3 regions of the Agrobacterium radiobacter genome follow, and region 1 is predicted to be linked to each of the others. Evidence: riboswitches for the same ligand, from Rfam matches in the RefSeq annotation. Region 1 holds a riboswitch; each other region holds the start of a gene.
What was found. Region 1 has a riboswitch for cobalamin ahead of nrdH (glutaredoxin-like protein NrdH). Riboswitches for the same ligand answer to the same signal wherever they lie in the genome.
Positions count from the first base shown of each region.

Region 1 (10,483 bases):
GGTGTAGAAATAGATATTGGTGAAATCGACGCCCTCTTCGGAACCGTAGAAGATGCGTTCGCGCGCCAGATAGCCGTGCAGGTTCATCTGGCCGAGCCCGATGGCGTGGCTCGCATCATTGCCCTTTTCCACCGAGGGGACGGAGGAAATGTGGCTCATATCAGACACTGCTGTCAGCGCCCGGATGGAGGTCTCGATGGTCTTGCCGAAATCGTCCGAATCCATTGCAGCGGCAATGTTGAGCGAACCGAGATTGCAGGAAATATCCTTGCCCATATGGCTGTAGGACAGATCGGCATTGAATTCGCTCGCTTCGCTGACCTGCAGGATTTCCGAGCAGAGATTGCTCATGCTGATGCGGCCGGCGATCTGATTGGCGCGGTTCACCGTGTCCTCGAACATGATGTAGGGGTAACCGCTCTCGAACTGGATTTCGGCGATCACCTGAAAGAATTCGCGCGCCTTGATCTTCTTCTTGCGGATGCGGCTGTCGGCGACCATTTCGTGATATTTTTCGCTGACCGAAATCTCGGTCAACGGCACGCCATAGACCCGCTCCACATCATAGGGCGAAAACAGATACATGTCCTCGTTGTTGCGGGCGAGTTCGAAGGTGATGTCGGGGATCACCACGCCGAGCGACAGCGTCTTGATGCGAATTTTTTCGTCGGCGTTTTCGCGCTTGGTATCAAGGAAGCGCATGATGTCAGGGTGATGGGCATGCAGATAGACCGCGCCAGCACCCTGGCGTGCGCCAAGCTGGTTGGCATATGAAAAAGAATCTTCCAGCAGCTTCATGACAGGAATGACGCCGGAGGACTGGTTTTCGATCTGTTTGATCGGCGCTCCGAATTCGCGAATATTGGTCAAGGACAGCGCCACGCCGCCGCCGCGCTTGGAAAGCTGCAAGGCCGAATTGATGGAGCGGCCGATGCTTTCCATATTGTCTTCCACCCGCAGCAGAAAACACGAGACCAGCTCGCCGCGGCTCTTTTTGCCGGCATTGAGGAATGTCGGGGTGGCCGGCTGGAAGCGGCCTGAAATGATTTCATCGACCAGATTGCGGGCAAGTTGCTCATCACCACGCGCAAGGGCCAGCGCCACCATGCAGACGCGATCCTCATAACGCTCCAGATAACGTTTTCCGTCGAAGGTCTTCAGCGTATAGGAGGTGTAATATTTGAAGGCGCCGAGAAAGGTCGGAAAACGGAATTTCCGGGCATAGGCCTCGTCATAGAGGTCACGAACAAAATTGAAGGAATACTGGTCCAGCACCTCCTGCTCGTAATATCCCTCCGTCACCAGATAATCGAGCTTTTCCCTGAGGTTATGGAAAAATACCGTGTTCTGGTTGACGTGCTGGAGGAAATATTGCCGGGCGGCCAGCCGATCCTTGTCGAGCTGGATCTTCCCGTTCTCGTCGTAAAGGTTCAGCATCGCGTTCAGCGCGTGATAGTCCAGCCCCGCATCAAGCGGTTTCTGGCTTGCGGCTGCCGGCTGTTTGGCGTCCTTGCGCAGCGCGCTCGAGGTCAGCGTGTCCAAAATCGTTCCAATCCATGTTTGACGTTGGCGACGTCTTCTTCCGTGCCGAGAAGCTCGAAGCGATAGAGAAACGGCACCGCGCATTTGCGCGAGACGATATCTCCGGCGGATGCGAAAGCGGTGCCAAAATTCGTGTTTCCCGCCGCGATGACGCCGCGAATGAGATTTCGGTTGGAGGGCTCGTTCAAAAACCGGATGACCGGCTTAGGCACGGCCCCTTTGGTGCCGCCGCCCCCATAGGTGGGGGTGACCAGCACATAGGGTTCCGACACATGAGGCACGTCGTCCTCAGCGCCGAGCGGCAGGCGAAACAAACGCCGCCCCAGTTTCAGAAGGAAACGATGGGTGTTTTCAGAGCGGCTGGAATAATAGACGATCAGGCCCATCACCTTACCGCCTCAGCTGATCGAGCCGATCATATCCGGCCGGAAACCCGCCCAATGGCGTTCGCCGGCGACGACCACGGGAACCTGCATGTAACCAAGACCCCGGACGTGATCGAGCGCATCCGCATCTTCGGAGATATCGATGATCTCATAGGGAACACCAATGCGGTCGAGCGCACGATAGGTGGCGGTGCACTGGACGCAGGCGGGTTTGCTGTAAACGGTGACGGTCATGATTTCCTCTCTCGAAGCCGATTTCGGACACGGCTCAACATTGCCGATTACAATCGCAATCGGGTGGCGGTGGATCTGTCATTCAGGTGAGGCGCGTAGCCCAAGCAACTCTTCGCATTTTCGGATGGAAACCGGGCTCCGGTTTTCCCAAAATGCTGCAAGCCGCACAAAATCACTCTCTACGCCGACGAGCGCAGCAACTTAAAGAAATGCACTGGCATGACTTCACCCCGAAGCTTGTTCTGGAGGGGGCAGAAAAGGGCGCACGCAAATCATTTGCGTCAACACCTTCCTCCGGACACCCCGCCCGTGGACGTTTGCGCTCAAGGCAGGTCTCCTGACTTGCGGGTCACAACATCTATTCCGGCCTTCCCGGAGCTTTTGGCTCCAGTGACCCAAATCGGAACGATGCTCGCCGCTTACAGTTGCGGGGGCAGTTTCGGCCTTGTTCCGCCATGATGGCGTTACGCACCGAATTCCCGTCTTAGCTCCCAACCCTTGCGAATCGGAAGAACCTTGAACACCACATATAGTATATGAGGAAATTTTCACGTCAATGAATAGACACACAAAAGCCCCACCCTGTGGATCAAAAAGATTCAACACATGGTCAACAAAGGCTTAACGGCAAACGCGCTTTGCCGGTAAAGAACTGGAAAGCGTTAATCTATTCCCAGATATCGATGTGAATATCGGCTGGACGGGCGTTTTCGATCACCCTTTTTCCGTTGGGAAGATCGTTTACGAAAAGCTTGGCATGGATCTGAGCGGCATCGAGACCATAACCCTGCCATCTGTTCCGCAGCCTCTCTTCCAGCACGGCGACGGACGGGCCCACGAAGATGGTGAGGTCAAAGCTCTCGGAGAGGTTTGTCCAGGGCGCTTCGTTCAGCAGCAGATAGTTGCCTTCGGCAAGGATAAGGCGTGTTTCCGGCGCGATCGCCCGGGCGGACGCAATGGCAATCTCCCGGGAGCGGTCGAAAACCGGAACAAGCACCTCCTGCCCGCCCTTGCGGACAGCGGACACGATATCAAGGAAGCCGCGCACATCGAAAGTTTCAGGTGCGCCTTTTCGCGGCAGCAGGCCCCGTTCCTCAAGAATGCCATTGTCCATATGGAAGCCATCCATGGGCAGGACGGCAGCCGTTTCGCCTCGCGCGCACAAGGCCTCGCAAAGAGCATCCGCCAGCGTGGATTTGCCGGCCCCAGGGGGACCGGCAATGGCTATGATGAAACGGGATTGACCCTCTGCCCGCCGAAGAACGTCTTCGACGATCGTCTCAAGCTTCAGCGTCATGCGGCAAGCGTTTCCTTCGGCGCTTCCTTGGCGCCGGTCATGAAGGCGACGGCGTCGGACATGGAATAGTCCTTCGGATTGATGACGCACAGGCGCTTACCGAGCCGGTGGATATGGATGCGATCCGCAACCTCGAAAACATGCGGCATGTTATGCGAGATCAGGACAATCGGCAGACCGCGGGAGCGCACATCCAGAATAAGCTCGAGAACGCGACGGCTTTCCTTGACGCCGAGTGCCGCCGTCGGCTCGTCGAGGATGACGACCTTGGAGCCAAAGGCTGCCGCACGCGCCACCGCCACGCCCTGGCGCTGACCGCCGGAGAGGGTTTCCACCGCCTGATTGATGTTCTGGATCGTCATCAGGCCGAGTTCCGACAGTTTTTCGCGGGCGAATTTTTCCATGGCCGGGCGGTCGAGCGCCCGGAACAGGCTGCCCTGAATGCCGGGCTTGCGGATTTCACGGCCGAGAAACATATTGTCAGCTATGGACAATGCGGGAGACAGCGCAAGGTTCTGATAGACGGTTTCGATGCCCGCCTTGCGCGCCTCGATCGGCGAGCGGAACTGCACCGGCTTGCCTTCCAGCCTGATCTCCCCTTCATCGGGTGTCACCGCACCGGAAATCGCCTTGATGAGAGAGGATTTGCCGGCGCCGTTATCACCGATGACGGCAAGGATTTCGCCCGGATAAAGGTCGAAATCGGCATTGTCGAGGGCGGTCACACGACCGTAGCGTTTGACGAGATTGCGTGCTGTGAGGATAGGTTCTTTTGCCATCAGCCTGCTACCTTTCTGATCCACTGGTCGATTGCGACAGCCAAGATGATAAGGACGCCGATCAACAGATAGGTCCATTGCGGGTCTGTGCCGATAAGCCGGAGACCGAGTGAAAAGACGCCGACGATCAGCGCACCGAAAATCATGCCCATGATGGAGCCGCGTCCGCCGAACAGTGACAGGCCGCCGATAACCACCGCGGTGATGGATTCGATGTTGGCGAACTGGCCGGCGGTCGGCGAAACCGAGCCGATACGGCCAATGAGGGCCCAGCCGGCAAAGGCGCAGATGAGACCGGACAGGGTATAAACGGTGGTCAGCATACGCTTGACATTGACACCAGCGAGTTCCGCAGCATCAGGATCGTCACCCACGGCATAAAGATGGCGGCCCCAGGCGGTGCGGTTCAGCACATACCAGAGCAGGGCGACCAGCAGAACCATGGCGATGACGCCATAGGTGAAGACCGCGTTGCCGAAACGGATATTGGCGCCGAAGAACTGCAGGATCGGCGCCTGCTGGGCAATGTCCTGGGCCCGGATCGTCTCATTCGCGGAATAGAGGAAGTTGGTCGCAAGCACGATCTGCCACATGCCAAGCGTGACGATGAAGGGCGGCAGGCGCATGCGCGAAACCAGCACGCCGTTGATGAAGCCGCAAAATGCGCCGACGGCGAGACCACAGAGAATGGAAAGCTCCGCCGGAAGACCGTAACGGAAGGTAAACTGCCCCATGACGACGGAGGACAGAACCATGATCGCGCCGACCGAAAGGTCGATGCCCGCCGTCAGGATGACAAGCGATTGCGCGGCGCCAACGATGCCGACGATCGCAACCTGCTGCAGGATGAGGGTCAGCGAGAAGGCGGAGAAAAACTTGCCGCCTAGGAGCAGGCCGAAAATAACCAGCGACAGCACCAGAACGATAAGCGGTACGGCCGCCGGGCTGGAATGGAGAAAATGCTGGAATTTTTCCAGCGCACTCTTGTCGTGCGTATCGAAAGCGGCGACCTGCGTCGAACTTCCCGAAAGCACCTTTTCAAATTCATTATGCGGCTGAGCCCGCACCGGCTGATCGCTCATTGGATTTTCCTCCCGATCGCTCTATCGCATCAGCCCTGACACCTGGGTCTATCTCCAAAGAGAATGATGCGTAGATTTCAAAGTGTTGTGAAGCGGCCTGTGTCATCCCCGCAGGGGCGCGCAACGCGCTCGTTTATTCCTTTGTCCGATCCCCCGGATCGTGCCTGATATTCATTCTGGTCCAAGGGCGGGGGCACGAATGCCCCCGCGGGTTTCAAAGGTGAGGCATCAGCCCCAGCACTTGTTGAGACCTTCCTTCGTATCGATCGAGTCGAGGCCCTTGACCGGCTTGTCGGTTACCAGCGTCACGCCGGTATCGACGAAGTTCTTGCCTTCGGTCGGCTTCGGCTTTTCGCCCGTATCGGCAAACTTCTTGACGGCTTCGACGCCGAGCGCCGCCATCAGCAGCGGATATTGCTGCGAGGTCGCGCCGATCACGCCTTCCGCTACGTTCTTGACGCCCGGGCAACCACCGTCGACGGATACGATCAGAACATCCTTTTCGCGGCCGACCGCCTTCAGCGCCTCATAAGCGCCGGCAGCTGCGGGCTCGTTGATGGTGTGGACGACGTTGATGGTGGGGTCCTTCTGCAGCAGATTTTCCATCGCTGCACGGCCGCCTTCTTCGTTACCATTGGTGACATCGTGACCGACGATACGCGGATCGCTCTCGTCGCCGATCTTGTTGATGTCCTTCACGTCGATGCCAAAGCCCTTCATGAAGCCCTGGTTGCGCAGCACATCAACCGTCGGCTGGGAGGGGGTGAGGTTGAGGAAGGCGATTTTCGCATCCTTGGCCTTGTCGCCGAGGCTGCCGGCGGCCCATTTGCCGATCAGTTCGCCGGCGAGAAGATTGTCGGTGGCGAAGGTGGAATCGGCGGCATCAACGGGTTCGAGCGGCGTATCAAGGGCGATGACCAGAAGACCGGCATCACGCGCCTTCTGCACGGCCGGAACGATGCCCTTGGTGTCCGATGCGGTGATCAGGATACCCTTGGCGCCATCGGCAATGCAGGTCTCGATGGCGGCAACCTGGCTTTCGGAATCGCCGTCGATCTTGCCGGCATAGGATTTCAGCGTCACGCCCAGCTCTTTGGCCTTGGCGGTCGCGCCTTCTTTCATCTTGACGAAGAAGGGATTGGTATCGGTTTTGGTGATGAGGCAAACCGAAGTATCGGCCGCAGACGCAACGGACGCGAAAGAAACGCCAAGCGCAAGCGCGCCCAGAAGAGCGGAAACAGTGGTCTTCATGAGATCCTCCCAATGGATATTTGAGCACCGTGACGGTTACCCGACGATCCCGTCTCCTCCGAGAACAATGATCGTTGACCCAGATGGAACCACCAAAGGAAACGGCTGTCAATAAATAAATCCGATTGAATTATTAATTCTCTATGGCATTCTAATAGGCGGCAGGGAGGAATATCGCCGCGTCGTTTAACGTTGCGATAGCAAGATTGCCATAAAGCCTGCTGTATCGGTCGCGACGGATATTGCGGGCGGGAGGATGACATATGAGACAATCTGTCGAGACGACGCCGCCGGCGTCGCCCACCACCATGGATATAAGCAGCGGCGCCAACCAGATCGGGGTGCGCGCCTATAATGAGCGGCTCGTGCTGTCCCTCGTTCGTCGCCACGGCGGACTGTCAAAAGCCGAAATATCAAGACTTTGCGGCCTTTCGGCACAGACCGTCTCCGTCATCATGCGGTCGCTTGAAAAGGACGGGCTTCTCATTCGTGGTGAAAGACTGCGCGGCAAAGTCGGCCAACCTTCGACGCCGATGCGGCTTAATCCTGACGCCGTCTTTTCTTTTGGCGTAAAGATCGGCCGGCGCAGCGTCGATCTCGTGCTGATGGATTTTGTCGGCCGGATCAGGCTCAAGCTGCGCAGAACCTATCCCTATCCCCTGCCGGAATGGATATTGCCATTCGTAATCGACGGCATAACGGAGCTCGAATCGAAGCTTTCGCCGGCCGAGCGAGAGAGAATTGCCGGCGTCGGCATCGCCGCGCCATTCGAATTGTGGAACTGGGCGCAGGAAGTGGGCGCTCCGCAGATTGAAATGGAGCGATGGCGGGGCGTCGATATCCGGTCGGAAATTGCTGAAAGCGTCAGCTATCCCGTTTTTCTGCAAAACGACGCGACCAGTGCCTGTGGCGCTGAACTGGTTTTCGGGACAGGCCAGCATTATCCGGATTTTCTCTACGTCTTCATCGGCTCCTTCATCGGTGGCGGCGTCGTTTTGAATTCGGCGCTGTTTTCCGGAAAGACCGGAACGGCCGGCGCTATCGGCCCCCTGCCGGTGCAGGGGCAGGACGGCAATACCGTCCAGCTTCTGAAAATCGCGTCGATCTTCGTTCTGGAAAATATGTTGCGGGATAGGGGCATCGATCCGCGTCCCCTGTGGTTTTCTCCAGACGAGTGGATCGATTTCGGCGAGCCGCTGGAAAGCTGGATCCGAAAAACTGCCGCGGCTCTGGCGCAGGCCGTCATTGCCGCCGCCTCCATCATCGATTTTTCGAGCGTTATCATCGACGGCGGTTTTCCCGATTGGGTCAGAACAAGGATCGTAGCCGCCACCCGCCTTGCCCTTAAACACCACGATTTGCAGGGTGTCACGCTGCCTGACATCATCGAAGGTGCGGTGGGTAGCCAGGCGCGGGCAATCGGCGGTGCTAGCCTACCGCTGTTTTCGCGCTACCTCATCGATCAGAACGTTCTGTTCAAGGACACGACCGGCTGAGCCTTTGTCGGAGCCCACCGATTTTTGCTTACCCGGCTTTTCATTCGATTTCTGCCGGTCACTCGCCAGCGGCGTGCTGCATGATCGCCGCCAGAAAGGCTGGCCCGTAGCGCTCCAGCTTGGTGTCTCCGACGCCGGGAATCCCAGCCATTTCCTTCGCGGAGACCGGTTTTGCCGTGGCAAGTTCTATCAGGGTCTTGTCGTGGAAAATCACATAGGGCGGAACGTTCTGCGCACGGGCAATTTCCATGCGCTTCGCACGCAGTGCCTCAAAAAGACTGCGATCAGCTTCAGGCAAAATCGTCGATACCGTGTTGCGGGGCGTCTGTTGCCGGGCGGAACGCGGAGCAGATGGTATCCTCAGCATCAACGCAGGTTTTTCGCGCAGGAAACGCCGTCCGTCCTCGGAAATGGACAGTCCACCATGCCCGGACAGATCCACTTCAATCATGCGTAACGCAACCAGTTGACGCAGAATGGCGCGCCAGGTGCGATTGTCATGTTCCTTGCCTATACCGTATGTCGTGATGCGATCATGTCCGAAGCGGGAAATCCGCTCATCCTCGACACCCAGCAACACGCGGATGACATAGGCCTGGCCAAAACGTTCACCCGTGCGATAAATGCAGGACAGAAGCTTCTGTGCGGCTATGGCCCCGTCAAACAGGTCGGGCGGCTCGGCGCAGGTATCGCAATTGCCGCAGGGCTCACACCGGTCGCCGAAATAGGACAGCAGAACCTGCCTGCGGCAGCTCGCGGTTTCCGCAAGGCCGAGCAGCGCGTCAAGCTTCTGGCGCTCCATATATTTGCGCTGGTCCGCAGCATCCGACTCTTCGATAAAGCGGTTGCGCAGGGCGATGTCTTCGTAACCGTAGAGCATGAGTACGTCCGATGGCAGACCATCGCGGCCGGCTCGGCCCGTTTCCTGATAATAGGCTTCGATGCTGCCGGGCAGATCAATATGAACGACGAAGCGCACATCGGGCTTGTCTATGCCCATGCCAAAAGCGACGGTCGCGACAATGATGACCGCCTCGCCGTGCTGGAAACGGGTCTGGTTCTCCTCGCGGGCGGCCTTGTCCATCCCAGCGTGATAGGGCAGTGCATCGCGCCCCTCCTCCCGCAGCCATGCGGCCGTTTCGTCCACCTTCCGTTTGGAAAGGCAATAGACGATCCCGCTTTCACTGTCGCGGTCCTTCAAAAAGCGCTTCAGCTGCGCGCGTGGATTATCCTTTTCCATGATCGCATAGCGGATATTGGGCCTATCGAAGCCGGCGATGAAGGCGTCATCCTCTTCGATTCCCAGGTGACCGAGAATTTCGGTGCGCGTAGGCCCATCGGCCGTTGCTGTCAGCGCCATGCGTGGCGTGTCGGGAAAACGCTCGATCAGCGTATCAAGCTGGCGGTAAGGTGGCCGGAAATCATGCCCCCATTGAGACAGGCAATGGGCTTCATCGATAGCGATCAGCGACAGGGCAATGGGCTGGAGGGCGTCCAGGACATCCGGCTTGAGAAGGGTTTCCGGTGCGGCATAAAGAATGTCGACTTTACCGGCCCGCATATCCCGCCAGAGCGCGCGCCGCTCTTCCGGAGAGAGATCGGAATTAAGAGCCTCTGCCCGCACGCCCGCCTGACGCAGGGCAGCGACCTGATCGACCATCAGCGCGATGAGCGGCGAGACGATCAGCCCCATACCGTCGCGTGCAAGCGCTGGAATCTGGTAACAAAGCGACTTCCCACCACCTGTCGGCATCAAAACGAAAGCATTATTGCCCGCCACCACGTGCTGGATGATTTCGGCCTGCCGCCCACGAAACACATCGTAGCCATAGACGGTCTTGAGGATGTGCAAGGGATCAGCGGTCACGGCAGCTTTTATCCGAACTGGAATGATGGCGCATCATCACCGTTTTGGGGTCTATGGCAATCCCGAAGATGGAATTGGTCATGGAATGACCTTGCCCCGTTGAAATAATCCATTTTGAAGTAAGCTCTGGCCCATTGAGAGGACCAGGGAATGAAGCGCAATCGTTTTACAGACGAACAGATCATCGGCATTCTGAAGGAGCACGAGGCTGGCACGCCGGTCTCGGAGCTTTGCCGCAAGCACGGCGTCAGCGATGCCAGCATCTATAAGTGGAAAGCCAAGTTCGGCGGCATGGACGTATCCGAAGCCAAGCGATTGAAGACGCTGGAAGACGAGAACACGAAGCTGAAACGGCTCCTGGCAGATGCGATGCTGGACAATGCGGCTTTGAAAGACCTTTTGGGAAAGAAGTGGTGACGCCCGCAGCAAGGCGAAAAGCTGTCGCGCATCTGATGGATCACCACCAGATGAGCGAACGGCGGGCGTGTAAAGCCATCGGCTTTTGCCGGATGACGATCCGTTACGAAACCAGACGCAGCGATGACTATG
Region 1 is NZ_JBEGHX010000001.1:2,591,302-2,601,784, reverse strand. Features, by position in the region: gene nrdE (class 1b ribonucleoside-diphosphate reductase subunit alpha) at 1-1,542, opposite strand, end outside; gene nrdI (class Ib ribonucleoside-diphosphate reductase assembly flavoprotein NrdI) at 1,530-1,928, opposite strand; gene nrdH (glutaredoxin-like protein NrdH) at 1,941-2,162, opposite strand; cobalamin riboswitch at 2,473-2,696, opposite strand; gene MRBLRC7O_RS12755 (nucleoside triphosphate hydrolase) at 2,830-3,459, opposite strand; gene MRBLRC7O_RS12750 (ATP-binding cassette domain-containing protein) at 3,456-4,238, opposite strand; gene MRBLRC7O_RS12745 (ABC transporter permease) at 4,238-5,320, opposite strand; gene MRBLRC7O_RS12740 (sugar ABC transporter substrate-binding protein) at 5,549-6,571, opposite strand; gene MRBLRC7O_RS12735 (ROK family transcriptional regulator) at 6,835-8,067, shown strand; gene recQ (DNA helicase RecQ) at 8,126-9,934, opposite strand; one part of gene MRBLRC7O_RS12725 (IS3 family transposase) at 10,085-10,334, shown strand; one part of gene MRBLRC7O_RS12725 (IS3 family transposase) at 10,334-10,483, shown strand, end outside.

Region 2 (10,483 bases), 2.1 Mb from region 1:
GGCGTGCTGGGCCATACCCACTTCGTGAATTTCAAGGGCATGGTGGATACGCCCGACCAGAACACGTTTGCCATCGCCGATGTCTTTGCCGACCGAATCGCCATTCGCGGTTTCGGGCGCGAGGAGGACCGGGTGCTGGGGTATTTGCTGCAAAACGCTGCCGTGCTTTGAGGCCAGACTCCCCTCCGCCGCTCAAACGCGTGTCGACTGGATTCCTGTGACGAGCACAGGAATGAGGGTGGAGAGGGGTGCTCCGGCTCCGACAGAGAACAAAGGCTGCGAGCTGCACTATCTCGTGCTCGTCGCACAACGCCAGCTTAATCTGTCGCGCGTTCCGGAGTTCTGTTTCCCGGCTGGTTGCTCTGCCAGCCGCTCATCCACAATTGCCGCAGCTTCTCGCCTTCGAGCTTGAAGAAGCTGCCCGTGGTGTCGCAGCTCAGCACCCGGTCCGAGCGGAAATTGCGGATCGCCTGCCGTAGTTCGCACCAGGCGACGATATTCACCGTTTCGGAATAATAGATCACCGCAATCGGCCCAATCCGTCGTTGCGTTTCCGCGCCGGCTTCATCGCGATAGGTGATCTCCAGTTTCTCCTCGTCGCGCACCGCGCGCCTGACCGTGGCAAGATCGACGCCTGCTGGCGCCGGCGCGATGCTGCCCCAGGCGTGCAGGGCATTAGCGGAGAGGGTTTTCGACAGGGGGTCGGGCAGGGAGGCGGCGATCTTGTCGCTGACCTGCCTGGCCGCCTGCCGCAATTCGGCATCGCCGGTGCGGGCGACCATGGCGAGCGCCAGCACGATCGCCTCCGTCTCTTCTATGGAAAACATCAGCGGCGGCAGGTTGAAGCCGGGACGCAGGATATAACCGACGCCGCGTTCCCCTTCGATCGGCACGCGCATGGTCTGAAGCGCTGCTATGTCGCGATAGACCGAGCGCACCGTCACCTCCAGCGCCTCGGCAATCGTCTGCGCGGTGACCGGCCTGCGCGCCACCCGCAGGATCTGGATGATCTCGAACAGTCTCGACGCCTTGCGCATTGCCGTTTTTCCCGGTTGCTTCGCCACGCAACTGACACAACGCTGTCAGTTGGTCTTTCCTATAAATGGAGAAACACATTGAGAAACATGGGCTTTCCCGAATGTGTCATGAACCGTTTTGGGAGATACTGACATGAGTTACGCCGAAAATCTCTGGCTTTTCTTTCTGGTCCTGTTCGGCATCATCATTCTGCCGGGCATGGACATGCTGTTTGTGCTGGCAAGCGCGCTGACGGGCGGCAAAAGAACCGGCCTTTCCGCCGCAAGCGGCATGAGCGCCGGCGGCATCGTGCATTCGCTTTACGGCGCGTTGGGCGTCGGCATGCTCGCCGCCTGGATGCCGTCGCTGTTCCTGCCGCTTCTGGTCTTTGGCGCCGCCTATATGATCTGGATCGGCATCGGCCTGATGCGCAGCGCGATTGTCGTGAACGGCGACGAGGCCCAGGCGAGCGCTTCGGTCAGAAAAGCCTTCTGGCGGGCGGTGCTGACCTGCCTTTCCAATCCGAAGGCCTATCTGTTCATGATGGCGATCTATCCGCAATTTCTCAAACCCGCCTATGGCCCGATCTGGATGCAGGGGCTGGTGATGGGCGCGATGGTGGCGGTGACGCAGTTCACCGTCTACGGCGCGCTGGCGCTGACGGCGGATAAAAGCCGGGCATGGCTTGTTTCCTCGCCCGCCGCCACGATCTTCATCGGTCGCGCCGCCGGTTTCATGCTGATTGCCGCAGCGCTTCTCACGCTCTGGGAGGCCTTGTCTTAGGCTTCTGTTTTCACGATGGAATTCACCGCAATGTGACTTCTTTTCGCCATCCGGAAAGGGCATCCTCGCGCCGTTCCATCTAGCGCCCGGTGTCCCAGCCGGAATCAAGGAGAGTGTGCATGAAACTGAAAACCATCACGGCGGCCATGCTTTTCGGCTGTCTTTGCGCCGGAGCGGTCTACGCTGCCGGCGAAGTCGAAAAACGTGAAGGCATGATGAAGCAGATCGGCGGCGCCATGGGTTCACTCGCCGCCATCTCCAAGGGCGAGAAGCCCTTTGATGCTGATACCGTCAAGGCCGCCGTGACGACCATCGGCACCAATGCCAAGGCCTTCCCGGAGCAGTTCCCCGCCGGCACCGAGACCGGCAGCGCGGCTGCTCCCGCCATCTGGGAAAATTTCGAGGACTTCAAGGCCAAGGCCGCCAAGCTTGGCACGGATGCGGACATCGTTCTCGCCAATCTCCCCGGCGATCAGGCGGGCGTTGCCACCGCCATGAAGACGCTCGGGGCCGATTGCGGCACCTGCCACCAGACCTACCGTCTGAAGAAATAATCGAATGATTCTGGAAACGCCGCTTCCCGGCGGCGTTTTCTCACGCTCGAAAGGCATCTGACCGGGTCAGGTGAGAATGGGGAGAGGGGTATGTCCTCCATCTGGACGAAACTCGCTGGCGGGGCCGTGGTCGCGGCGATTGCCGGCTACGGCATATTCGCCTGGGTCACCGCGCCGGAACGTCAGGCGCCAAGCCATTGGGTCAGCCTTGGCGAACCGGATCTGGCCAATGGCGAAACGCTGTTCTGGGCGGGCGGCTGTGCAAGCTGTCATGCCGCACCCGATGCGAAGGGTGAGGCGCTGTTGACGCTTGCGGGCGGGCAGGCGCTGAAAAGCCCCTTCGGCACCTTTCATGTGCCCAATATTTCTTCCGATCCGCAGCATGGTATCGGCGGCTGGACGCTGGCGGAATTCGGCGATGCGATGACGCGTGGTGTGGGCAGGAACGGTGAGCACCTTTACCCGTCCTTTCCCTATGCCTCCTATGCCCGCATGACGCAGAAGGACATCAACGATCTCTTCGGTTATCTGAAAGCCCTGCCGGCCAGCCAGAACGATGCGCCGGATCACAAACTGCCGTTCCCGTTCAACCTGCGCATGGCGCTGGGCGGCTGGAAGTTCCTTTATTTCGACCCCTCCGCACCGCCGCGCGTCGAGCTTGCCAATGCCAATGCCGAATTGCTGCGCGGTCAATATCTGGTGGAAGGGCCGGGCCATTGCGGCGAGTGCCATACGCCGCGCAATGCGCTCGGCGGTTTCCTTGCCGATAAGTGGCTGGCTGGCGGCCCCAATCCGGAAGGCGAAGGCCGCATTCCTGACATTACCCCCGGCTCGCAAAGCATCGGAAGCTGGGCCAAGGTCGATATTGCGAGCTATCTGGAAACCGGCTTCACCCCGGAATTCGACAGCGTCGGCGGTTCCATGGTCAAGGTGCAGCAGAACATGGCGCATCTGACGGCGGATGACCGCGATGCGATCGCCGCCTATCTGAAGGCCATTCCGGCGCGGTAGGGTGCCCTGGGCGCATGCGCGCCCATTGACTCCCGCCGCCACCCATCGGATAACAATCCTGTGATGGTTCCTTCCGGGCGTTCCGGAAGGTGAAAAGGGAACACGATAGGGAGAAATCCTCATTCGTGGCTGCCCCCGCAACTGTGAGCGGAGAGCCTGAAACGAAGTGCCACTGGCAAGCCATTTTCCGGGAACCGAGGTTTCCAGGGAGGGCGATGCCGGGAAGGTGTTTCAGGTTTTGACCCGTAAGCCAGGAGACCTGCCATCACGGAAATGTCCATGCCGGCGGGGTGTCCGGAAGAGCGGAATTTCAGGGTGGCGAGATCAATGCCTCCCTGTGTCAGTCTCGTATCCCCGTGGTGAAGTGTATCGCATGCGGTCTTGCGGCTCCCGCCGTTCGGCCGTGTCTAAAGGCGCGGGGTCGCGCCGGGAGAGGGGTCACCATGTCCATCCAGCAGAATACGGCCAATTCAGCCGTTTCCGCAAAAACGGGCAGCTTCGCGCAATCGCTGACGGCGATCGTGCTTGGCCTGTTTGTTGTCGGTTTTGTCGGCTTTTCCCATGTGGAAGCCGTTCACAATGCCGCGCATGACACGCGTCATGCCAATGCCTTCCCCTGCCATTGAGGGGAAACGGCATGTCATCTTTTCGCAATATCGTCTTTACCGCGGTTCTCGTCGGCATTCTCGGCGGCTTTGCCGTGTCTGCCATGCAGGCTTTCGGCACCACGCCGCTCATCCTTCAGGCGGAAACCTATGAGAGCGCCGGTGGCGAGGCGCCTCACAGCCATGATGCGACGGCGCCCGGTGCTGCGGTTCCCGCCCATGAGCACAATGACGAGGCCTGGGTTCCGGCCGATGGCTTCGAGCGCACCGCCTATACTGTCGCCGCCAATGTCCTGACCGCCATCGGTTATGCGCTTGTCCTGACCGGCCTTATTTCGCTGCGCGGCACGAATGGCGGCTGGCGCGAAGGCCTTCTCTGGGGCGTTGCCGGTTTTGCCGCCGTCATGCTGGCCCCGATGATCGGCCTGCCGCCGGAACTGCCGGGCAGCCCGGCCGCCGCACTTGAGGCGCGGCAGATCTGGTGGCTCTCGACGGTTGCCGCAACCGCGGGCGGCATTGCGCTGATCGCATTCCGCCGCGAACCCTGGGCCATCGTTCTGGCGCTGGTGTTGATCGTCGCGCCGCATGTGGTGGGCGCACCCCTGCCGCCGGAAGGTGAACATGCGCTGGCGCCGCTGCCGCTGGAGCGTCAGTTCATCGTCGCCGCCACCATCACGAGCTTCGTTTTCTGGGCTTTGCTCGGAACATTGAGCGCGTTTTTCCTGAAGCGCTTCCAGCAGGCGTAAATCCATGCAGGACGCAGCGGAATGGAGTGAGGAACTCGATGCGCTGCGTTTTGCCGTTCCCGGTCACGGCGCTTTCTGCGCCGTGCACCGCCTTGCCTTCAAGGCGGTGCTGGGGCCGAGCCCTACAGAAGAGGGGGCTCTTGCCTTTTCCACGACCATGAGGTCGCCTTTGTGGCGGCGGCACTTGCCAAGATAAAACATGCAAATTCACCTGCCGGCCGTAGCCTGCATTTGAACAGCCGCGATATTCGCCGGGCGATTGCCGGGGAGGGCGGCGATCACGCAGCACGTGTTTGCCGGGTGCTGGATCAGCGATAATCATCGCTGTTCTCACCTCCGTCATCCCGGCCTCGAGCCGGGATCCAGCCAGCCCAAGTCCTTGGGCTGAGAGGAGTCTTTCCGCCGCGCAGACGCGCGTCGGCTGGATTCCGGCCCAAGGCGGGAATGACGGGGAGTAGAGGGAGTGCAAACAACCGAGACGGCTGCGCCTCAGCGATGCTCCGCCGCAAAAACCTGAAGTTCCGCCTCGGCTTCCGGACCAAAGAGGCCGAGGTGTTTCAGGATTTCCACCGCAAAACTCACCGGCGCGCTGCCGGCGGCCGTGATGATGCCGCGATCGCTGACTGCTTTCGGCTGGTCGCGATAAAGCGCCTCGCCGCTATAGACGGCATAGGCCTTGTGCGATGCCAGCGAATTGCCGGTATGGGCGACATCGTTCAGAACGCCCGTGCCGCCGAGCGCGCTCGCCGCCGCACAGATGCCGGCCACCAGCCGGTCCCTGTCGCGAAACCGGTGCACCAGCCCGCCAAGATCGACAGCCGTTCCCTTTTCCCAGCTGAGACCGCCGGGAATGACAAGCGCATCGATGCCAACAGGATCAAGCGCGTCATAGGATGTGTCAGGCGTTACATTCAGCCCGCCCATGGACGTTACCGGCCGGCCATCAGGCGTGGCATAGATGATTTCGACGCCGAGATAGCCGCGCGCTGCGGCAGCAAGCAGCGCCGGTTCCCAGTCAGCAAAATCCTGCGCGAGCGCAATGGCGATCCGTGTCATGGTCGTCTCCGTTGATGCCAATCAGGCAATTGACTGCATGTAGCGCATGCCGGTAACCGGCCGGGGCGCGAAATCCATGTTTTCGTAGAAGCGATGCGCCGCGACATTGCCTGTTGTGGCGCTGACGGAAAGATAGTCGCAGCCGAGACGCTTGGCGATATCGCGGGCGCGGGAAACCAGATGCTGACCGGTGCCATGGCCGCGATGGCCGTCACGCACGAAGAGATGATGCAGCTCAAGCCCGCGCCGGCCTTCCTGCGCCCTGTAGAGCGGCAGAAGCAGGGCGTAACCGATCAGCGCGCCATCGGCTTCGGCCACGAGGCCATGCACCCAGGGCAGCGGGCCGAACAGGTCGCGTTCCAGTTTCGCCGGCGTGATCGCCGCCGCATCGCCGTGGTAGGAGGCAAGCAGCGTGATCATCTCGTTGAGTTCGGGCAAGTCCGTCTTGCGTGCGCCACGAATGATGACGACGGGCGGTCTTTCGAGTGTAAGGGAGCTATCTTCGGTCATTTTTTCGGTCCTTTGGTCTTATCGGTGCCGTCAGGACGCTTGAGAAACAACAAAGCCGCCTGACGGCGGCTTGTTGACAACATGATCTGTCGAGCCGCCCTTAGAGGTAGGCCCAAAAGTACGAGCAGGAGATGGGTGCGCGTTCGTTGATCATGGAAAATGCAATGCGCCCGAATCCGTAATCTGTCAAGCCCGGTTTTCCGTTCAGTGCTCACCCTCGCACATGTCATGATTGGAAAGCGCGCGGATGACGTAACAATCCTCGATCGAATGGCCGTGGCAGTGGGAGACGATACGCTCCAGCTCATGCTCCAGCTTCTTGAGGCTGGCGATCTTTTCTCGCACATGGGCGAGATGTTCGGCAGCGATGCGGTCCGCGCCCTCGCATGGCATCTGCCGGTGCTGGCTAAGCGCGATCAGTTCGCGGATGGCGTCGATGTTCAGCCCGAGATCCCGCGCATGGCGGATGAAGGCCAGCCGGTCGAGGTCGGCCTTTTCGTAACGGCGCTGATTGCCCTCCGAACGGTCGGCCTCGCGGATGAGGCCCATCTGCTCGTAATAGCGGATCGTCGGCACCTTGACGCCGGTACGTTTGGACAATTCACCGATGGACAGCATGACTTTCTCCATATCTCGGGCAAAGACGGGAGAACGGGGTGGCTCCGCCGTTCATGGTCTATGCTCTAGTCTCTAGAGATATTGCTTTTCAGCCCGCCATTCAATGGGTTTCAGGCGGCGTCATCCACGCCAAGCGCCTGGGCGAGCGCTTTGAGGACATCATTCTCGATGCCGGATGCGGCTTCTGGCTGTGCCGATGCGGCCATGTCCAGGGCGGGCGTTGTCGTGGAGGTGCCGCTGTCGAGATTCCAGAGTGCTGTGGCGAGGCCGAAGGAAGCACTGGCGGCGGCCGGCGCGATGGCCGTGGCAGCGGTTTCGACGCTCGAAATGGTGCGATGCGCGGCGCGGGTCAGCTCCAGCAGGGCTTCGGTGGTGGAATGGGTTTCCTTGCCTCTCGCCGGCTCAAGGCTCCGGAGCGGAGTGGGATGATAGCTGCTGATGGTTGCTGCGATAGTCGTCATGACTGAGTCCCCTAAGTTTCATGGGGAGATCTCTTAAGGGTCGAAACATTCGCGAAGATTGCGTCAAGCGGGGCTTGAACGGAAAATCTCGCTCATATAGTATACCCCCCTATAGTATATGAGGTCCCCATGTCCCATACGATCCGCAACAAGGAGAAGCTTCTCGCCCGCATCCGCCGCCTGAAAGGGCAGATGGAAGCGGTGGAGCGTGCGCTTGATGATGCCAAGCCCTGCGGCGAGGTGCTGCAATTGCTCGCTTCCGTGCGCGGCGCGCTTTCCGGACTGACGGGGGAGGTGATGCAGGAGCATCTGCATGAGCATGTGGTGCATGCCGAAAACGAAGACGAACGGGCCCGGGCGGCGGAAGAGCTGGCCCAGGTGCTGAAGACCTACATCCGGTGAAATCGAACGGGCCAGCAGATCAGACAGGCCAGTAGCAAACAGGATTGAGCGACATGATGACGACATCCGAACACCGCGCAGCAGCCGGTCACGACCATGTTTTCCTCGGCCAGAACCACGAGCGCAATGAGAGGCGCGTCTGGATGGTCATTGCGCTGACTGCGGCCATGATGGTGGCGGAAATCGTTGCCGGCCACTGGTACGGCTCCATGGCGCTGACGGCGGATGGCTGGCACATGTCCACCCATGCGGGCGCGATGCTGATTTCGGCTTTGGCTTATCTTTATGCCCGTCGTGAGGCGCGCAACCCGCGCTTCACCTTCGGCACCGGCAAGTTCGGCGATCTCGCGGGTTTTGCCAGCGCGATCGTGCTGGCGGTGGTGGCGCTGCTGATTGCCGTGGAAAGCGCTATGCGCCTATTCAATCCCGTCGAAATCGATTTCAACCAGGCTATCCTCGTCGCCATCATCGGCCTTGCCGTCAATCTTCTCAGCGCCGTGCTGCTGAAGGATGATCATCACCACGATCATGGGCATGGACATGGCCACACCCACGGTTCGCATGCCCATCACGGCCATGGCAGCCACGCCCATCATGATCATGGCTCGCATGCCGGTCACCATGCTGACCCCGGCGCAAAGGGCGGCAGGGACAATAATCTGCGCGCGGCCTATCTGCATGTGCTGGCGGATGCGCTGACCTCGGTTCTCGCCATCGTCGCGCTGTTGCTTGGCAAATGGAACGGATGGTCGTTCCTTGATCCGGCCATGGGTATCGTAGGCGGTCTGGTCATTGCCCGCTGGTCATGGGGGCTGATCCGCTCCACGGCGACGACCCTGCTTGACGCGCTGCCGCCGGCGGAGGATTTGCCGCAGGAAATCCGTGAAAGCGTGGAGACGGAAGAGGATCGCATCACCGACCTGCATGTCTGGCAGGTGGGGCCGGGGCATCACGCCGCCATCGTGGCGATCCATTCGCAGGCGCCGAAGGCGCCGGCTTTCTACAAGCAGAAACTTGCCGCCATACATGAACTGTCCCATGTGACGGTGGAAGTGAGCCCGGCAAGGGCCTGATTGGAATCGTTTATTCGGTATATTCCGAATAGGCGCTGCGCACCCATTCCGCCTGTGCTTCCGCCTTGTCCTCGGCGGAGGCCGCCGCCGGATCCTGATAGGCAGGTGCGCTGCCATTGCCGACGGCCCACAGCACGTTGGCCAGCGACTGGGAAAGAATGGTGCTGGAAACGGTCGGGTTGCCGGGGCTGCGTTTGACGGCCTGTTCTTCAGCCGCATTCTGCGCGCCGCCGGCTTTTTCAAGCTCGCGAACACGCCCCTGGTAATTATATCCGCCGATATTGCTTTCAATCTGCATGTCGGTGATTCCGCGTTCAAAAGTTAACGAATAGTTAACGGCGGGGACTTGTCCGAAACTTGCGCTTGCTGCGCTGCAGCGATCGCCGAGGGTTGACAGCCGGCGAAGTAGTGCTTCGTTTTTACATGACTGAAGGCGGTACCCTGATTTCGCACGGCGGCGAGGGAGAGCATGTGGGCGCTGGCACTTGGACGCTGACACCTGGGCTCAAGGCTGGCACTGAAATACGCCTTGCCGCACACTCCACGTCATCCTCGCCCTTGAGGCGAGGATCCATAACCGGGGACTTACTGGCGCAAAATGGATCCTCGCCTCAAGGGCGAGGATGACGTGGAGTGTGCGGCAAGGCTAGTCAGCTCCCGGAATGCCGGATCAAGCCGTTTCTTTCTCCACCGGAACAACCGTTTCCTCAGGCTTCTCCGGCTCCTCCGCCGCTTCCACCTTAACCTCCGCCTCCTGCGGCGCGGGCGTCACCATCGCGGCCACCAGCGTGTCGAGACCGATGCTGCCGACGGGCTTGCCGTCCTCGTCCACCACATGGGCGGTCGTTTCGTTGGCTTCCGACATGTCGCGGGCGATTGTTTCCAGCGTCGCGTTTTCCGGCACGGCCATGCCTTCGGGGCGGCTTTCGAGCGGTTCCATGACAGTGGTTGCCTGCAGCACACGGCCGCGATTGACGTCGCGCACGAAGTCGGTGACGTAACCATCCGCCGGTGAGAGGATGATGCTCTGGCCGTCGCCCTGCTGCACGACTTCGCCGTCTTTGAGAATGGCGATATGGTCGCCGAGCCGCAAAGCTTCGTCCAGATCGTGGGTGATGAACACCACGGTCTTTTGCAGCTCCTGCTGAAGATCGAGCAGCATGGTCTGCATATCGACACGGATCAGCGGATCGAGCGCCGAATAGGCCTCGTCCATCAGCAGAATATCGGCGTCATTGGCAAGCGCGCGGGCAAGGCCCACACGCTGCTGCATGCCGCCGGAAAGCTGGTTCGGATAATAATCCTCATACCCCTCCAGGCCGACACGATTCAGCCAATAACGGCCTTTCTCCTCGCTCTCCTTGCGCGGCACGCCCTGAATATCGAGGCCGTAAACGCTGTTTTCCAGCACGGTGCGATGCGGCAGAAGGCCGAATTTCTGGAATACCATCGCCGTTTTGTGGCGGCGGAATTGCCGCAGCGCCGAGGTGCTCATGCCGCAGATATCCTCGCCGTCATAGAGAACTTCACCCGCGGTCGGGTCGATCAGCCGGTTGATGTGGCGGATCAGCGTCGACTTGCCGGAGCCGGAAAGCCCCATGACGACGGTGATCTTGCCGCCCGGCATGGTGATGTTGATGTTGTTGA
Region 2 is NZ_JBEGHX010000001.1:540,302-550,784, forward strand. Features, by position in the region: gene MRBLRC7O_RS02650 (metallophosphoesterase) at 1-171, shown strand, start outside; gene MRBLRC7O_RS02655 (helix-turn-helix transcriptional regulator) at 318-1,037, opposite strand; gene MRBLRC7O_RS02660 (LysE family translocator) at 1,171-1,800, shown strand; gene MRBLRC7O_RS02665 (c-type cytochrome) at 1,920-2,354, shown strand; gene MRBLRC7O_RS02670 (c-type cytochrome) at 2,445-3,365, shown strand; cobalamin riboswitch at 3,413-3,646, shown strand; gene MRBLRC7O_RS02675 (CbtB domain-containing protein) at 3,809-3,991, shown strand; gene MRBLRC7O_RS02680 (CbtA family protein) at 4,003-4,716, shown strand; partial or broken gene MRBLRC7O_RS02685 (hypothetical protein) at 4,721-5,034, shown strand; gene MRBLRC7O_RS02690 (type 1 glutamine amidotransferase family protein) at 5,206-5,772, opposite strand; gene MRBLRC7O_RS02695 (GNAT family N-acetyltransferase) at 5,794-6,282, opposite strand; gene MRBLRC7O_RS02700 (MerR family transcriptional regulator) at 6,487-6,900, opposite strand; gene MRBLRC7O_RS02705 (hypothetical protein) at 7,011-7,361, opposite strand; gene dmeR (Ni(II)/Co(II)-sensing transcriptional repressor DmeR) at 7,491-7,763, shown strand; gene dmeF (CDF family Co(II)/Ni(II) efflux transporter DmeF) at 7,817-8,836, shown strand; gene MRBLRC7O_RS02720 (hypothetical protein) at 8,847-9,134, opposite strand; gene MRBLRC7O_RS02725 (quaternary amine ABC transporter ATP-binding protein) at 9,507-10,483, opposite strand, start outside.
Region 2: another riboswitch for cobalamin. It lies ahead of MRBLRC7O_RS02675 (CbtB domain-containing protein); the one in region 1 lies ahead of nrdH (glutaredoxin-like protein NrdH).

Region 3 (10,483 bases), on a different contig from region 1:
CTCGGCAAGGAAGCGGCCGGTATTGCGCTCGCGCTTGCTGGTGGCAAGAAGATGACGGAAATCAAGGGCGTTACCGCCTTTGATGGCGGCCCGAAGAAGGTCACGATGCAGTCGGTCTTCCTCAAGCCGATCGCCATCACCAAGGACAATCTGAACGTCGTGATCGATGCTGGCTGGATCAAGAAGGAAACGGCCTGCCAGGGTGTGAAGGCCGGATCCGTCAAGGCCTGCAACTGATCGACTATGTCCCGGTTCGGGCGCTGCGCCATGGTTCATGGCGCAGCGCCTTTTAAGATGTGAGGAGCACCGGCAGTTCATGGCCGATATGACCCAATCCAATTCCCCAGCGTCCGCCAAGACGGAAAAGACAGGCTCCATCGCGCGCTTCATCAGCGCAACGGAGCTTGATACCCGCCTGCTCGGCATGGTCGGCGCGCTTCTTCTGATCTGGATCGGATTTCATATCCTGTCCGGCGGCCTGTTCCTGACGCCGCGAAACCTCTGGAACCTTTCCGTGCAGACCGCGTCCGTGGCTGTCATGGCGACCGGTATGGTGCTCGTCATCGTCACCCGCAATATCGACCTGTCGGTCGGGTCGATCCTCGGTTTTTCCGGCATGATCATGGGTGTCACGCAAGCGGAGATCCTGCCGCAGATACTCGGCTTCGAACATTGGGCGACATGGATCGTCACGCTTCTGGTCGGCATTCTCGTCGGCGGCGCCATCGGCATGCTGCAGGGCTCTATCATCGCCTTCCTGAATGTGCCGTCCTTCATCGTCACGCTCGGCGGTCTGCTGGTCTGGCGCGGCGGCACCTGGTTCGTCACCAGCGGTCGCACCGTGGCGCCTATGGATTCCACCTTCCGCCTGATGGGCGGCGGCACCAGCGGCTCGATCGGCGCGACATGGAGCTGGATCGCCGCTATCGTTGCCTGCGTCGCCATCGTTGCGGCAATCCTCAATTCCCGTCACCAGCGCCGCCGTTTCGGCTTTCCACTGCGGCCGGTCTGGGCGGAATATTTCCTGGTGGCACTCGGCTGCTTCGTCGTCATCGGTTTTGTGGCTGTCGTCAACAGCTATCCCTGGCCGATCAACATCGCCCGCAATTATGCCGATGCCAATGGCATCACCTGGCCGGACGGCGGCCTGTTCATTCCGCACGGCATCGCCATTCCGGTGCTGATAGCGCTCGCCGTTGGTGCAGTGATGACCTTCATCGCCACGCGGCTGCGCTTCGGACGTTATGTATTCGCCATCGGCGGTAACCCGGAAGCAGCCGAACTCGCCGGCATCAAGACCCGCTGGGTCACGGTGAAGATATTCACGCTGATGGGTGTTCTGTGCGCCATCGCAGCGGCGATTTCGACAGCCCGCCTCAACGCGGCAACCAACGCCCAGGGTGAACTGGACGAACTTTATACGATCGCGGCGGCGGTCATTGGCGGCACCTCGCTCGCCGGCGGCGTCGGCACCATAGCGGGCGCGATGCTCGGCGCGCTCGTCATGCAATCGCTGCAATCCGGCATGGTGCTGGTGGGCATCGACACGCCCTTCCAGCGCATCGTCGTCGGTGTGGTTCTGGTCGTCGCCGTCTGGCTCGACACCATCTACCGCGCCCGCGCCAAGTAAGAACCGAGGAGAATCCCAATGACGGAACAAGTCACGCCCCTCGTGGAAATGCGCAATATTTCCATTTCCTTCGGCGGTATCCATGCGGTGGAAAACGCCTCAGTCGATCTTTTCCCCGGTGAGGTGGTCGCCCTTCTCGGCCACAATGGCGCGGGCAAATCGACGCTCATCAAGATATTGTCCGGCGCCTACCGGCGGGATGAGGGCGAAATCCTCATCAATGGCGAGGATGCGGATATCCGCAATCCCCGCGACGCCAAGAAATACGGCATTGAAACCATCTACCAGACGCTGGCGGTGGCGGATAATGTCGATGCGGCGGCCAATCTTTATCTCGGCCGCGAGCTGAAGACGAAATGGGGCACGCTTGATGATGTCGCCATGGAGGCTTCGGCCCGCGAGGTGATGGGACGTCTCAACCCCAATTTCCGGCGGTTCAAGGAGCCGGTGAAGGCACTGTCCGGCGGCCAGCGGCAGTCCGTCGCCATCGCCCGCGCCATTCTATTCGATGCCCGCATCCTCATCATGGACGAACCGACGGCGGCGCTCGGGCCGCAGGAAACCGCGCAGGTCGGTGATCTCGTCAAGGAGCTGAAACGGCAGGGCATCGGCATCTTCCTCATCAGCCACGATATCCATGACGTCTTCGACTTGGCGGACAGGGTATTCGTGATGAAGAACGGCAAGGTGGTCGGCCATGCCCGCACGGAAGATGTGACGAAGGACGAGGTTCTCGGCATGATCATTCTGGGCAAGGTGCCGTCTGGCGCTGTTGCGGGCCCGGGCGCGGTCGTCTCCTGATACCTGCCTTTAAATGAAATAAAGATATAAAGATTTCTTTATGTCTATTGACATTGTGACGCCCGTAGTGAGAAATGCGGGTGTCATGGTTCTCCGGGCCTGATTATTTCAATCCCGGAGCTAAGAGGGAATCCGGTGCGCCGACGATCGGCAAGACCGGAGCTGCCCCCGCAACTGTAAGCGGCGAGCCTTTGTCCAAGACGTCACTGGGGTGAACTCCGGGAAGACGGACAAAGGCGGCGACCCGTAAGCCAGGAGACCTGCCAGGACAAAATAACGTCCACGGGCGGGGTGTCCCGGTGGTTGCTGCAATGGTTCGGCAAGCCGGACCTGCACGCGTCCGCTTTACCCATGCCCCCACAACCAAATGGGGTATGACAATGTCAGACAAGACCATTCCAGTCGCATCGCTCGGTTTCCCGAGGATCGGCCGTCATCGCGAATTGAAGTTCGCGCTTGAAGGCTTCTGGTCCGGAAAGATTTCCGAAACGGAACTTCTCGAAACCGCCGCCAGGCTGCGCGCCGAAAACTGGGTGCTTCAGCAGGAGAAGGGGATTAGCCACATCCCCTCCAATGATTTTTCTCTCTACGATCATGTCCTCGATACGGCCGTGATGGTGGGCGCCGTTCCATCCCTCTATGGATGGGCGGGTGGAGATGTTTCCCTCTCGACCTATTTCGCCATGGCGCGCGGCAGCCAGAGCGAGGGGCATGCAGGCTGCGGCCATGTGCATGAAGGGCATTCGCATCATGGTCATGGCGTTCCGGCGCTGGAAATGACCAAATGGTTCGACACCAACTATCATTACATGGTGCCGGAGGTCTCCGAGGATCAGCATTTCGAACTGACCTCGCAAAAGCCGGTGGACCACTTCCTTGAGGCGAAGGCGCTCGGCATCCATACGCGTCCGGTCATTCTCGGTCCGGTCACGTTCCTGAAGCTTGCCAAGGCGCGTGAAGCTGCTTTCAAGCCGCTTGATCTGCTGGCGAGGCTGCTGCCTGTCTATGAAGAGCTGCTGCGCCGCCTGCACGCGGCAGGCGCAGACTGGGTGCAGATCGACGAGCCGGTCGCCGTGCTGGACCTTTCCGAGGGGGAGCGTCATGCGCTGGTTGTGGCCTATCAGGCTTTGTCCAGGGCCGCGCCGGATCTGAAGATCCTGCTCGCCACCTATTTCGGTGGGCTTGAGGACAATCTCGAAACCGTCACCGCGCTGCCGGTTGCCGGCCTTCATGTCGATCTGCTGCGAGCACCCACTGCGTTGGAGGCGGTGTTGAAGGCGCTGCCGGAAAATCGCGTTCTGTCGCTGGGCGTCATCGATGGCCGCAACATCTGGCGTGCTGATCTCGCCGCAATCGTCACCCGATTGGAACCCATCATCGCGTCACGCGGTGCGGCGGCGTTTCAGATTGCGCCGTCCTGCTCGCTGCTGCATGTTCCGGTCGATTTGGAACTGGAAACCGGCCTCGATGCCGATCTGAAAAGCTGGCTTTCCTTTGCCAGCCAGAAGCTCGACGAGATTGCCACGCTTGGCAAGGCTCTCGGTGAGGGCAAGGCCGCTGTAACCCCGGAACTGGAGGCTGCCTCGAAGGCGGTTGCCGCACGCCCATCCTCGCCTAAGGTAACGGATGCCGCCGTGCAAAAGCGTATCGCGACGATCGGCGATGCCGACAGGAAGCGGCTAAGCCCGTTTGCCGAGCGCCAGAAGCTGCAGTCGCAAGCCATTGCGCTGCCGCTTTTCCCGACGACCACCATCGGCTCCTTCCCGCAGACGCCGGAGGTGCGCAAGGCCCGATCAGCGCATTCGAAGGGCGCCCTGAGCGATGCGCAGTATGAAACATTCCTGCAGAAAGAAACGGAAGCGGCCATCCGCTGGCAGGAGGATATCGGTCTCGATGTGCTTGTTCACGGCGAGTTCGAGCGCAATGACATGGTGCAATATTTTGGCGAGCAGCTGTCCGGCTTCGCCTTTACCCAGCATGCGTGGGTGCAGAGTTACGGCTCGCGTTACGTGCGTCCGCCCATCATCTTCGGTGATGTGTCGCGTCCGAAGCCGATGACGGTCCGCTGGTGGGAATATTCCCAATCGCTCACCGACAAACCCGTCAAGGGCATGCTGACCGGACCGGTGACGATCCTTAACTGGTCCTTTGTCCGCGATGATATCGCCAGAAGCCTGACATGCCGGCAGATCGCGCTCGCCATCCGCGACGAGGTCAACGATCTCGAGGCGGCCGGGGCACAGATGATCCAGATCGATGAGGCAGCTCTTCGCGAAGGCCTGCCGCTTCGGCACCGGGACTGGCAGGATTATCTCGGCTGGGCGGTGGAATGCTTCCGCATTTGCTCCAGCGGCGTGGACGACCGCACACAGGTGCACACCCATATGTGCTATTCCGAATTCAACCAGATTATCGATGCCATTGCGGCGATGGATGCCGACGTGATCTCCATCGAGACCTCGCGGTCAAAGATGGAGTTGCTGGATGCGTTTCGGACTTACAAATATCCGAACCAGATCGGTCCCGGCGTCTACGACATCCACTCGCCGCGTGTGCCTGATGTCGGAGAAATGGTCGATCTTCTGGCGCTGGCGCGGGAGCGGCTTGACGACCGGCAGCTCTGGATCAACCCGGATTGCGGCCTGAAGAGCCGCAAGTGGGAAGAGGTCAGGCCGGCACTCGTCAACATGGTTGCCGCTGCCATCGAGCTTCGCCGCGCGGTGCCTTGATATGAAGTGAGGCCCGGTAAAACCGGGCCTCACTCATGGCTTGCGCCAATAAAATGTGGAGGAAGATATGCAAATGACTCTCCGGCTGGATGGAGCCAGCCGGACAGGCAAGAATGTTCCCAAGCTTTCACGACTGGAGGCCGGCGCGGAAACGCTCACTCCCGCGGGTTCATGCCGTTGCGAAAGCGTTCAATGCAGGTCGGCCTGTGCCAGGGCGCTGACATTGATTTCTGTGCTTACCGACGGCAGACCCTGCTGATTGATGTCCTGGGCCAGCGACAGCAATGCCATTTCCAGAAAATAGGTCGACATGCCCAGTTCCAGAGCCTTCGAGCGCTGGCAAAGATAGGAAACCATCCGCCCGAGCGCGAGAATCTCGTCTGCATTGTCCTGTTCAAGTATAGCTGTGGTAGACGCCACCATGATTCCCTCTCGACAGTCGACAGTATGAAAACGCTTTGATGTTGCGTTGTTCATTTCGACCATATCGAGCGTCACGCGAGCGTCACACCTGCGTCAATTGTCGTTTTTGTCTGCCGGCGCGCTGGCATTTTCCGCCGCTTCAGTCGCCGCGAGCGATGTCACGAGGGCGACGATGCTTCTGCGCACGGCGGCGCTCTTGATGCGCGAAAAGGCCTGGTTGAGCGAAAAACCTTCGTTCGAAGCCACGAAGGTCTGCATGGCATTGATCGTGCCAAGGGCCGGATTGGCCGGGTCGCCATCGGGCGTGGCATTGGCAAACAGGGAACTGACATCCACGCCGAGGATCGACGCAATGGCCTGCAGACGGGACGCGCCGACGCGGTTGGCGCCCTTCTCATATTTCTGTACCTGCTGGAAGGTGATGCCCAATCGCCCGGCCAGCGCACTCTGACTCATGCCGAGCGACTTGCGGCGCATTCTGATCTGTGCGCCGACATGGACGTCGATCGGGCTGGGTAGTTTGGCCTGCATTACAAATTCCTCCGGTTGAGGTTCTTAAATCCGATGATTATCAATTAATATTGTTGAAGGTATACATTCAACACAATTTCCACGGGTATTATGAAGCTTTATTGACAAAATAGCACGGTTTTTTGTTCATAATCGCGTGTCCGGGCCGCGATTTATTATTTTTGTCGCGCAACGCAACGCACCGTTGCGGCTTGAAAGATGGCTCCATCCGGCCACACCGATGGCCTGAAAGCCGAATCTGTCCCAAATTTTCCGATTCATCGCGTCGAATTCCTCAAGCGCTTCCCTATCGCCGAAATGCGGAATCCAGACGAATGGCCGTTTCTGACCGGAACGTGTGACATTTTCAAGAAGGACATTGTTGTAAAGCCTGGGCAGGCATTTGTTGGTATCGATGGCCGGTGAAACCGGGATGGGATTTCGTTCAATCGCAAAGCCTTGCCGCACAAGCGAAAGGGCCGAGGCGTCCAGCTTTCGTTTCAGATCGGTTGCGGCGCGGGCATTGCATCCGCCATGCGCGACGGGATCGGCAACGAGCAATAACGGCCGGCCCCCGCTTCTCAGACCGGTGACGGAAACGAACTGGTCAACGTGGAAGCCGCATTGGTGCATTCTTTCGCCGGCAATCTCCGCTCCGCAAATTGGAGTCGCGGAAGGAGTCAGAGATGCCGGGATAGTGCCGAGATCCTCCGGCCGATACCCGAAACTGAACACGCTTCGGTCGTCGAGAGCCTCAACCTTTCGCCATCGTTGCGACGGGATGGCCGCATTTCTTCCGATCCCACTGTCATCCTGCAGGCTAGAATGGCCCACCAGCCGAAAATCCGGGCCGACGAGCTGATTGCCCCCCGCCAAGGCGACATCGGAATACCTAGTTGCCGCTCCCAGATGCTCGGCCAGACTGACCCCGACGGCCTTTTCCGCCGCCAAAACAAACTCCGCACTGGCATATCCGTCGCGATCATTTCTCCGCACATGGAGCATATCCTGCAGCCATGGATGCGAAACGCTGTCGTTTCCGGCAAGGGGTATCAACTCGGTGGGGCAGTGGGTTGGCAGGCCGTCGAGCCAGCTTTGTGCGGGCGCAACACAGGCGCGATCGACCACGATAGCGGCAGCGATATCCGCAGGCAGGGCTGAAAGCAGGTTTCCGATGGGAATGAGCGGAGAAACGGTGTCAGCGGGTCCGTTGTCCGCAAAAAAGGCGGCAGGCAATGCGAACGCGATCGTGCGGATCAGCCCACCGCAATCGGGCACCAAAGGCAGTGCCGTGGACTGGACGGCGTTCAAGACGTCTTGTCCCCTGCCGTCTGCCGTGCAGTCAATTGCTGGAAAAACATCGTGTTCTGCAGTTTCCATGATGGCGGCGGGAATGGCAGCGTCTCGCCCGAGAGCACCGCCAGAAGCCTCGTCGCATCGTTTCTCTTGACGGAAACCGCATTGGCCGCGAGCAAATCTGCCGTCACAGAGCCGAGGCCGGCTTCGGCAGCGATGGAGCGCCATGTCCTGCGGGTAAAATGCAGGTTGCTGGCGGCACGCGCGAGCGCGTCATATTGCTCCGGGGTGAGCGCTTCACGGCAGGCCGCAAGCGTCGCTTCGGCGTCGACCAGCGCGACTGTCAGCGGGCGGTAGGCGAGTTCGCCGGGTGCATGGCTCACCGCCACATCGGCATCGGAAAAACGTTGCCCGTTCCGGTAGGCCTCGAAAATCTCACCGATGCCGATCATACCGAAGGAAGCGCATTCCGCCGCCCGGAGCGCACCCATGCTGGCGGCGCCGAAAACGCTGACGCCGCTGGACAGCGCATAGAGGATTTCCTTGTGCCAGACGGCGGCGCAATCGCCGTAAAGCCCGTCGATCAGCCCGATTGCCCCGATGCCTTGCCGGACCGCATCGAAAATATCGCCGCAAGCCGCGGGACCGCGAAGATCGAGGCCGGACATATGTTCGCCGGCGATGCCGTGGATGGACGGGCCTGCAAAAACCACCGGCTTCATCCGAGGCCTCCGACAGTCAGCAAGTGATCGAGGGTGCGCTGCGAGATGTGCTGGAGCCCGCCGCCGGCCGGGGCAAGGCCACTTGCCAGAACCCGCACCACATGCAGGCCGGCTACGTCCGTTTCCAAAGGAAAGACATAGATATCCTCGATGCCGCCGGCGAAAAGGTGCGTCGCAAGCTGGCGCCATGGCGGCGAAGACACGGCACTATCTGCAAAATCGAGATTGACCGGCACCCTTTCCACCGGCGGTGCGCCGGAGGCCGAAGGCCCGGCCGCAACCATATCCCGCTGGTAGCGGAGAGGGGAAAGATCGTCCCTCGCGCCGCTGATATCGGTCAATCGCGACTGGATCGCCTCCAGCAGCGCAGCAATCGCAGCGCCATGCATATCAAGCCGGCAGGCCGCGCCCGCGGCGCTGCGGGTGGTCGGCCCGTCCTTAGCCTGAAGAGAGCGGGACAGGCTCGCCATCACCACCGGCACGCCAAGCCCATTCGTCATGTCGAAGAAGGACGGCAGCAGCCCGATATCCGACAGGCGTTGAACAAGACCGTCAAGGGAAGGATCGACGCCCGCCGGAATGAGGATCGGTTGAGGTGCGATGGCGCGTGTTTCGAAAGTGTCGACGAGGAAGCAGGCGTCATTTTCAATGAGTTCGAGCAGGGCATGGAGAACCGCATGGTCATGGTCGAATCCGGCCGCGAGCCCTTGGGAACTCATGCGCAAGGCTCGCCGGTCCCATGGGAAATCCACGCGGAAATCCATGCCGACGAGTTCATAAGGGGCAAAAACCTCCCGCTGGTGGCGAATGGATGTTCCCTTTACCCAGGCGCGTTCTTTTTGCGGATGGAGAGTGTCCGGATCGACCCGGCCGACGGTTTCGAAAGGAACCAGGGGAACGCCTTTGTCCCGCATCTCCTGAATGGAGCCGAAAATGGCGATATGTTTGCGGGTGTCTTCGGCAACCGCGCCTTCGATTGCCTCCATGATCGCCGATAGCCGGGCCTGTTCCGCGACAAGCCCCTTGCCCTGCGATACCGACAGCCCGCGTGAATTGGGCCGGGTGGCGAACCAGACGGGAATGCCGATGATGTCGAGGCCGGTGACATCGCCGACACGGGTAATCCCGAACCGCCGAAGCAGTCCGGGATCGAAGAATGAAGCGTCTGCCTGCCTTGAAGCCGCGGTCGCTGACATGGGAGCATCGGCGCCGGTCAAGGCTGCGCGACCGCGATCAGGGTGCCGCGTTGCCGTCGTCGGCAAGGATGGCGTCGAACAGCTCGCCGGTGACGGAGCCGGCCGGGCCGACAGCCTTGAGGGCGGCTTCGATCGGCGCCTGTACCATGCGGTTGAAATCCCAGCCGGCGTCGCTCACTTCGCCGATAAAGGCGAAATCGGCTTCGGAAACCACGGCGCCACCGGCGACGAGGGCTTCGATGCCCTGAATCTGAACCTGGTCCAGTTCCGCTTCAGGCTGGCCGTTCTGACGAACGAGCATGGACTTTGCGGCCGCTGCCACGCGGGCATAACCATCCACGCCGGGATGGTTGGCTTCATAGGCGGCAATCGTCTCATGCGACACGGACGCAACCCGCAGCGGCGCCGTGCGAATGAAGAGAACGCCGAAACCCTTTTTTCCGACAATGAAGAAATGCGAGGACATAATATCTCCTATTTGATCCCAGCTAATCGAAGTGCGTGATAGAATTTTTCATTCGCTACCGGGTCCCGGTCTGGAGACAGGCTGCTGATCTCCCTCGCCGTCATACCCGGATAGTTTTCCTTAAGCCTGCTGCCGGTTTCGCGGGCGGCGACCAAATCGCCATGCAAAGCGTGGCTTGCGGTCAGAACGCGCAGCGCCGGCTCGTCATTTTCCATCCGCCCGCACAGTTCCACCGCCGTGCCGTAATCCTCGCGCTTGAACGCGATGCTGGCGCCGGCCCACCAGTAGATGTCGGGCGCAAGCGGATTGAGGTCGATGGCCTGCTGAAATTTCTCCCAGGCGATTTCCGCATCTCCGAAATGGGCGAGCGCATCGGCATGCTGAAGCAGGAGGTCGGCGGAGTTAGGCGCCAGCGCCTCCGCCTCGAAGAATTTTTCGGCGGAGATGTCGAAATCCCGCTGGTAGAGCGCCACCACTGCGCACATCCAGTGGCCGACACCAAGAGCGGGGTCGATCTCGACGGAGGAATCCGCTTCCGCCTTGGCGCGATGCAGGAGATGGGGATCATTGCCGCCAAGCATCAGCCATTCCAGCTGCAGGCTCTGCGCCACACGGGCGCGGGCAACCGCCAGGCTATGGTCGAGATCGACCGCCTTGCGGAACATCGAGCGGGCTCTTCGAAGAAGCGGCAGGTCGCATTTGCCGCGCAG
Region 3 is NZ_JBEGHX010000002.1:729,950-740,432, reverse strand. Features, by position in the region: gene xylF (D-xylose ABC transporter substrate-binding protein) at 1-237, shown strand, start outside; gene MRBLRC7O_RS17280 (sugar ABC transporter permease) at 317-1,630, shown strand; gene MRBLRC7O_RS17275 (ATP-binding cassette domain-containing protein) at 1,649-2,431, shown strand; cobalamin riboswitch at 2,501-2,713, shown strand; gene metE (5-methyltetrahydropteroyltriglutamate--homocysteine S-methyltransferase) at 2,812-5,160, shown strand; gene MRBLRC7O_RS17265 (hypothetical protein) at 5,350-5,583, opposite strand; gene MRBLRC7O_RS17260 (helix-turn-helix domain-containing protein) at 5,677-6,114, opposite strand; gene MRBLRC7O_RS17255 (hypothetical protein) at 6,241-7,404, opposite strand; gene MRBLRC7O_RS17250 (TfuA-like protein) at 7,401-8,111, opposite strand; gene MRBLRC7O_RS17245 (YcaO-like family protein) at 8,108-9,307, opposite strand; gene MRBLRC7O_RS17240 (hypothetical protein) at 9,345-9,773, opposite strand; gene MRBLRC7O_RS17235 (AfsR/SARP family transcriptional regulator) at 9,782-10,483, opposite strand, start outside.
Region 3: another riboswitch for cobalamin. It lies ahead of metE (5-methyltetrahydropteroyltriglutamate--homocysteine S-methyltransferase); the one in region 1 lies ahead of nrdH (glutaredoxin-like protein NrdH).